Regions from separate parts of the Enterobacter cloacae complex sp. 385G4 genome, predicted to be linked through region 1. Evidence: predicted binding sites of a transcription regulator. Region 1 holds the regulator's gene; the other holds the start of a gene.
What was found. The regulator PurR, encoded in region 1, represses purine synthesis genes. The targets are predictions, from matches to a motif close to CANGCAAACGTTTGCNTG.
Positions count from the first base shown of each region.

Region 1 (4,035 bases):
GGCCTGTCGCCTGCGGGAACGGACGCAGCGCCTGCGCCACAACGATAGGGTAGATCGCCCCGTTCGCGATGGCCATCACGCAGAATGGAATCAATATTTCGGCCAGACCCGCGCCCGGAATAAACCCAACGGCCCAGGTGCCAATGACGCTCAGCGCATAGAGCACCAGCAGCCACGGCAGCATCTGCTGGCCTTCCCATTTTTGCAGCGCCGCGCGACAGCCGTACCCGCCCACCAGGAACGCGATGGTCTGCGGAACGTAGCTCAGGCCAATGGCCGCCGGGCTATAGCCCATATCGTGCAGAATAAACGGCGAACCGGTCAGCCACGCGAAGAAGCTCGCCGAGCAGGCGGCATAGATCAGAACGTTGCCGCGATACGCTTTCGCGCTCAGCAGGGAGGTGAAGGTAATCGGCTTCGCGTCTGCGTGCGCCTCTTTTTTATGCGCGGGCTTGAGGGCGAACGCCGGCAGCATCAGCACCAGCGTGATGGCAAACAGCGTGGCAAAGATGGCCTGCCAGTCAAAGTGCGCGAGGATCCAGCTGCCCAGCAGCGGGGCGAGGGCCGGTGAGAGCCCCACCAGCGGCATGATGGTGGCGAAAATACGGTTAGTGCGGTTCGCCGGATAGTAGTCGGTGACCAGCGCCTGCCAGGTCACGGCCGCGGCACAGACGCCGACCGCCTGAACAAACCGCAGCACCAGCAGCCAGGTGGCATCGCGCACCCATAGCATCCCCAGGCAGCCCACGGCAAAAATGGCCAGCCCCAGCAGCAGCACCGGTTTACGCCCAAAGCGATCCGAAAGCGGTCCCCAGAGCAGCTGCGCGAAGGCAAAACCGGCCAGGAACAGGCTCAGGCTGGCGCTGATGGCGGCAGCAGGGGTTTGCAAATCTTCCTGCATGGCGGCAAACGCCGGCAGGTACATATCGGTGGCCAAAAAGCCCAGCACGCTTAAGCCGCCGAGCCAGACTAAAAAACCTTTCCTGGGTTGCACTGTTTTATTCTCCTGAGGAGGCAGGTATACGTTGGCGCTGAGTGTAGGGAGTGCAAAGCCGCTTGTGAAACGCTAATATTTGTCGGGTGCATTCAAATTTTTTGCAGGCAGAAAATGTGGTCAGATTATTCTCTTGAAGTGGTCGATGCTGTCGCGCGTAATGGCAGCTTTAGCGGAGCGGCGCAGGAGTTGCACCGCGTCCCTTCGGCCATCAGCTATACTGTGCGACAGCTTGAGGAGTGGCTGGCGGTACCGCTGTTTGAACGGCGGCATCGTGATGTTGAATTAACGCCCGCAGGGGCGTGGTTTTTAAAGGAAGGGCGTTCTGTTATCAAAAAAATGCAGATCACCCGCGAGCAGTGCCAGCAGATCGCGAACGGCTGGCGGGGCCACCTTTCCATTGCGGTGGATTACATCGTTAAGCCCGAGCGCACCCGGCAGATGATTGTCGATTTTTATCGGCATTTCTCTGACGTAGAACTGCGGGTCTCGCAGGAGGTGTTCAACGGCGTCTGGGATGCGCTGGCGGACGGCAGGGTAGAGATGGCGATTGGCGCGACCCAGGCGATCCCGGTCGGGGGACGTTACGCCTTTCGCGATATGGGGATGCTGAGCTGGAAATGCGTGGTGGCAAGCGATCATCCCCTGGCGGCGACGGAAGGGCCGCTGAGCGACGATACGCTGCGCAGTTGGCCGTCGCTGGTGCTGGAAGATACCTCCCGCTCGCTGCCGAAGCGAATTACCTGGCTGCTGGACAACCAGCGGCGGGTTGTCGCCCCTGACTGGGGATCGTCGGCGACGTGCCTCAGTGCCGGGCTCTGCGTAGGCATGGTGCCCGCCCATTTTGCACGTCCGCGAATCGACACCGGTGAGTGGGTTGAGCTAACGCTGGAGAATCCGTTCCCGGATGCGGCCTGCTGCCTCACCTGGCAACAAAATGATGTCTCGCCGGCGATGGCCTGGCTGCTGGACTATCTGGGGGACAGCGAAACGCTTAACCGGGAGTGGCTGCGGGAGCCAGACTGACTGGCTCCGCAATGAGCTTAACGACGGTAGTCGCGGAACGGGCCATCCGCAACGGAACGGCGTTCGATGAGGCGAGGGTGAACTTCAATGGACTGTGACTCTTCACGCTTGTTGACGATCCTGTCCAGCAGCATATTGAAGGCGGTTTCACCCAGTGAATCTTTCGGCTGGTGAATGGTGGTTAACGCTGGCGTGAAGAAGCGCGCGTTGCGCACGTTGTCATACCCGATCACGGAGATGTCCTGCGGTACGCGCAGACCCAGCTCGTCGGCCGCACAGAGGGCGCCCATCGCCATGATGTCGCCCCCGCAGAAAACGGCGGTTGGACGGTGAGGCTGGGAGACGATCTGCTGCATCGCGCGGTAGCCTGATTCCGGCTCAAAGTCGCCCTGCACGATCCAGTTTTCCGGCACGGTGATTAGCGCTTCTTCCATCGCTTTCATAAAACCGGCCAGGCGGCCCGCGCCGGTGTTGCGTTCCAGCGGACCCGGGATCACGCCAATCTCGCGGTGGCCGCGTTCGATCAGATAACGGCCCGCCATGTAACCGCCTTCGAAGGCGTTATCGATAACGGAGTCGGTGAAGTCGGCGCGCGCTTCGCCCCAGTCCATCACCACCATAGGGATATGGCGATACTCTTCCAGCATCGACAGCACGGATTCCGGGTACTCTGAACACATCACCAGCAGGCCGTCCACGCGCTTTTGCGCCATCATCGACAGGTAGGCGCGCTGTTTTTCAATGCTGTTCCAGGCGTTGCCGAGAATCAGGGTATAGCCTTTCTGGAAGCAGTTTTTTTCTACCGCTTCAATGATCTCGGCAAAATAGGCCGCTTCGCTGCTGGTCGCCAGCAGACCAATAGACTTGGTGTGATTAACCTTGAGGCTCCGCGCAACCGCGCTCGGCGAGTAGTGCAGCTCTTTGATCGCTGCCCAGACGGCGTTGCGCGTCTCTTCCGCCACAAAACGGGTTTTGTTAATTACATGTGATACGGTTGTAGTGGAAACGTTTGCGCGTTTTGCTACGTCTTTAATTGTTGCCATTAAATGTCACTCCAGACCATATCCTAAACTCCTGAAAAACTTGAAGGTAAACGTTTGCCTTCTCTCACCCTTATCACGCAATTTTGAATTGCGGCACGCCGGGAAAACGACACGGGACGTCAGGAGGGGGTCAATGGCCGGTACGCTAATAAATTTAGCGTGGAATTTTGGCCTATCTTGATGAAAAGGGGAAGAGGTAAAGTGTTTATCAGCTTAAATCCAGGAAGATTTTTGACGTAAACTGTGCAAAAATGAGCAAGCTCACTTTTCGTGGGGGGATTAAAAGGAGAAAAATTGATGAGTTCCGATCTGAAGTTTTCGCTGTTCACCACCGTTATTGTGCTGGCGCTGATTGTGGCGGCTGGCCTGACGGCTGCGCTGCATTGATTTACGCGGGGGGAGTCTTCTCCCTCCCGAACGCTCCGATTGTTACTTCTCTGGCAAAAATCTTTTGCCATTTTGTTAACTTCTCATTTTTTGTGATTGATGTCATGCTTTCCGCTTCTTTGTTCTGTGTCACCACATGACACGGCATCCGGAGTTGACGCATGAAAATCAATTTTCCCCTGCTGGCCCTGGCGATTGGCGCTTTTGGGATTGGCACCACTGAATTCTCCCCGATGGGGTTACTGCCCGTTATCGCCCGTGGCGTGGACGTCTCGATCCCGGCCGCCGGGATGTTAATCAGCGCCTACGCCATCGGCGTGATGGTGGGAGCGCCGCTGATGACGCTTCTGCTTTCGCACCGTGCGCGCCGCAATGCGCTGATTTTCCTGATGGCGATTTTCACCCTGGGCAACGTGCTTTCGGCCATTTCGCCGGATTACACCACTCTGATGCTGTCGCGCATTCTGACCAGCCTCAACCACGGTGCTTTCTTTGGTCTGGGCTCGGTCGTGGCCGCAAGCGTGGTGCCAAAACACAAGCAGGCCAGCGCCGTGGCCACCATGTTTATGGGGCTGACCATCGCTA
Region 1 is NZ_JBXWDD010000001.1:291,314-295,348, forward strand. It holds gene punC (purine nucleoside transporter PunC) at 1-994, opposite strand, end outside; gene punR (DNA-binding transcriptional activator PunR) at 1,109-2,020, shown strand; gene purR (HTH-type transcriptional repressor PurR) at 2,038-3,063, opposite strand; gene cydH (cytochrome bd-I oxidase subunit CydH) at 3,361-3,450, shown strand; gene AC2FAJ_RS01590 (MFS transporter) at 3,612-4,035, shown strand, end outside.

Region 2 (4,035 bases), 270 kb from region 1:
ATGCTGGTCGTGCTCGGCTTTTTTGTCGTGTTCCCCCTCATCTCTATCCGCTTTGTCGATCAAATGGGCTGGGCGGCATTGATGGTTGGGATTGCCCTGGGGCTACGTCAGTTTGTCCAGCAGGGGCTGGGCGTCTTTGGCGGCGCGATCGCTGACCGCTTTGGCGCTAAACCGATGATCGTTACCGGGATGCTGCTCCGCGCGGCAGGCTTTGCCACGATGGCGGTCGCCCAGGAGCCGTGGCTGCTGTGGTTCTCCTGCTTTCTCTCCGGTATCGGGGGCACCCTGTTTGACCCGCCGCGCACCGCGCTGGTGGTAAAGCTGATTCGTCCTCAGCACCGCGGACGTTTCTTCTCCATTCTGATGATGCAGGACAGCGCCGGGGCGGTTGTTGGCGCCCTGCTGGGCAGTTGGCTGCTGCAGTACGATTTCCGTCTGGTTTGCGCGGCCGGGGCGGTGCTGTTTATTCTGTGCGCCCTGTTTAACGGCCTCTACCTTCCGGCCTGGAAGCTGTCGACGGTAAAAGCCCCGGTGCGCGAGGGGCTAGGACGCGTCCTGCGCGACAGGCGTTTTGTCACCTACGTGTTGACCCTGACCGGCTATTACATGCTCGCCGTACAGGTGATGCTGATGCTGCCAATCATGGTGAACGATATTGCGGGCACGCCTGCTGCCGTAAAATGGATGTACGCCATCGAAGCCTGCCTGTCATTAACGCTGCTTTACCCGATTGCCCGCTGGAGTGAACGGCGTTTTCGCCTGGAGCATCGCCTGATGGCAGGGCTGTTTCTGATGACGCTGAGCATGATGCCGATCGGTCTGGTAAACACGCTTCAGCAGCTTTTTACGCTGATCTGCACCTTCTATATCGGCTCCATCATCGCCGAGCCCGCCCGCGAAACGCTGAGCGCCTCGCTTGCGGATGCGCGTGCGCGCGGCAGCTATATGGGCTTCAGCCGCCTGGGTCTGGCCTTTGGCGGTGCGCTGGGTTACGCCGGCGGCGGCTGGCTGTTCGATGCCGGCAAAGCGCTGAACCAGCCGGAACTCCCCTGGATGATGCTCGGCGTGGTAGGCATCATGACGCTTCTCGCCCTGTGGTGGCAGTTCAGCCAGAAGCGCAGCGCGAGCGGCATGCTCGAGCCTGGCGCGTAGCCTTTCCCTCGGGCGGGAGCCTCTCCCGCCCCACTTCTCAGTTTTTTCTGCTGGTTTCTGCCCATTCACGCTGACATACTGGCGTAACAGGACAGAAGCGCCGATTTTTCGTTGAGGAGCACTATGAAGAAAATTGTCTTAGCCGCGGCATTCGTTGTCAGCGGTCTGCTGGTCGGCTGTAACCAGCTTACGCAATATACCGTCAGTGAGCAGGAAATTAATCAGGCGCTGGAAAAACATAACAATTTCTCTAAAGACATTGGCGTGCCGGGGCTGGCCGATGCCCACATCGTGCTCACCAATCTCACCAGCCAGATTGGTCGCGAAGAGCCGAATAAAGTCACTCTCGCAGGCGATGCCGCGCTTGATATGACGTCCCTTTTTGGCAATCAGAAAGCCAACATCAAGCTCAAGCTGAAGGCGCTCCCCGTTTTCAACAAAGAGAAAGGGGCGATATTCCTGCAGGAGATGGAAGTGGTCGATGCGCAGGTTTCGCCGGACAAAATGGCGCCGGTACTGCAAACCCTGATGCCCTATCTGAACCAGTCGCTGCGAAACTACTTTAACCAGCAGCCGGCGTACGTCTTAAGCGAAGACAACAGCAAGGGTGAAGCCCTCGCGAAGAAATACGCAAAAGGGATAGAGGTGAAACCGGGAGAGATCGTTATTCCTTTCACCGATTAACCTGAAGGGCGCTGCGGCGCCCTTTTTTTTACGGAAAAGTGTGCAAACGAAAACGTTTCCGCTTATGATTTGTGTCCGGCAAAAACAGCCATCCTTATGACTGATTCCTGACAAGCCGGAGCTTCCATGACTGCACAACCCCAGGTTCTTAAAATCCGCCGCCCAGACGACTGGCATATCCATCTGCGCGATGGCGATATGCTGAAAACCGTCGTGCCCTATACCAGTGAAATTTATGGCCGCGCGATTGTCATGCCAAACCTGGTTCCGCCAGTCACCACCGTCGATGCCGCCATTGCCTACCGTCAGCGCATTCTGGATGCCGTTCCGGCGGGACATGATTTCACCCCGTTGATGACCTGCTACCTGACCGATTCACTGGATCCGAACGAAGTGGAACGCGGGTTTAACGAAGGCGTATTTACGGCGGCGAAACTCTACCCGGCGAACGCCACCACCAACTCCAGCCACGGCGTCACCAGTATTGATGCCATCATGCCGGTGCTGGAGCGCATGCAGAAACTGGGCATGCCGCTGCTGGTACACGGTGAAGTAACGCATGCGGAGATTGACATCTTCGACCGTGAAGCCCGTTTTATCGAAACCGTGATGGAGCCCCTGCGCCAGCGCCTGCCGGCGCTTAAGGTGGTCTTTGAGCATATCACCACCAAAGACGCGGCAGAGTATGTTCGCGACGGTAACGAGCTGATCGCTGCGACCATTACCCCCCAGCATCTGATGTTTAACCGTAACCATATGCTGGTGGGCGGGGTGCGCCCTCACCTGTACTGCCTGCCGATCCTCAAGCGCAACGTTCACCAGCAGGCGCTGCGCGAACTGGTCGCCAGCGGATTCACGCGTGCGTTCCTGGGCACAGACTCCGCGCCTCACGCCCGCCATCGCAAAGAGGCAAGCTGCGGCTGCGCGGGCTGTTTCAACGCCCCAACGGCGCTTGCCAGCTACGCAACCGTATTTGAAGAGATGAACGCGCTGGAACATTTCGAAGCGTTCTGCTCCCTCAACGGCCCGCGCTTCTACGGCCTGCCGGTCAATGACACCTTCATTGAGCTGGAGCGCAAAGCGAGCCAGGTTGAGGAGTCTATCGCGCTGACGGATGACACGCTGATCCCCTTCCTGGCAGGTGAAACCGTAAGCTGGACGGTAAAACGCTAAAAAATCAACGCCCCTTGTTGTAAAACCGATAATATGCCTGTATAAATAAACAGTATATTACACAGGGGGCATTTATGCGTATTGAAGTCACCATAGCCAAAACTACCGTTCTGCCTGCCGGCGCGCTTGACGCTCTGGCAGGCGAATTATCCCGTCGTATTAACAACACCTTTCCCGACAACGCGGGCGCCGTAACGGTGCGTTACGCCGCAGCGAACAACCTCTCCGTCATGGGTGCCGCAAAAGAAGATAAAGATCGCATCAGCGAAATCCTGCAGGAAACGTGGGAAAGCGCAGATGACTGGTTCATTACCGATTAACACTGCTCCCTCATTGTGTTTTTTGCCGGGTCGCCCCGGCTTTTTTTTGCCTGTAATTTCGAAAGATCAAATTAATTCAGCGTGTTCTTAAAAAATCGTGAACGAGATGGTGTTTTATTGTTCGAACAATCCTAAAAAGCAGAAAAATGTGTTGCTACCTGTTTATTTTTCCCTTTGGAACCCTTATTACTTGGTATACTGAAGAAGCTTTCAGAAAAACATGCATTGAACCTCAGAGCCGTTGTCTTCTAACACGCATTAAGGGGGTTATAATGGAAAAGAATAACGAAGTCATCCAGACCCATCCGCTTGTAGGCTGGGATATCAGTACCGTAGATAGCTACGATGCACTGATGCTGCGTTTGCACTACCAGACCCCAAATCAACTCAACCGTGACGAAGCGGAAGTGGGACAGACGCTGTGGCTAACAACAGACGTCGCCCGTCAGTTTATTTCTATTTTAGAGGCAGGCATTGCAAAAATAGAATCTGGCGACTATCAGGAAAATGAGTATAAACGGCACTAACCTTATGCCCACTTTTCACTCAACAGGCACCCTCGCGGTGCCTTATTTATTTCCCGCTTGTTTACGCCCGCGTTGTTAATTACTCTGCTAACAAACCGTAAGTTTACGAGATGCATATGAGATACGACTTAATCATTATTGGTAGCGGCTCCGTTGGATCGGCCGCCGGTTATTACGCA
Region 2 is NZ_JBXWDD010000001.1:24,367-28,401, reverse strand. It holds gene mdtH (multidrug efflux MFS transporter MdtH) at 1-1,152, shown strand, start outside; gene AC2FAJ_RS00170 (lipoprotein) at 1,276-1,836, shown strand; gene pyrC (dihydroorotase) at 1,963-3,009, shown strand; gene dinI (DNA damage-inducible protein I) at 3,084-3,329, shown strand; gene bssS (biofilm formation regulator BssS) at 3,602-3,856, shown strand; gene solA (N-methyl-L-tryptophan oxidase) at 3,973-4,035, shown strand, end outside.
Region 2: a site for PurR is predicted at 1,882-1,899, ahead of pyrC (dihydroorotase). Genes of this name have one in related genera too.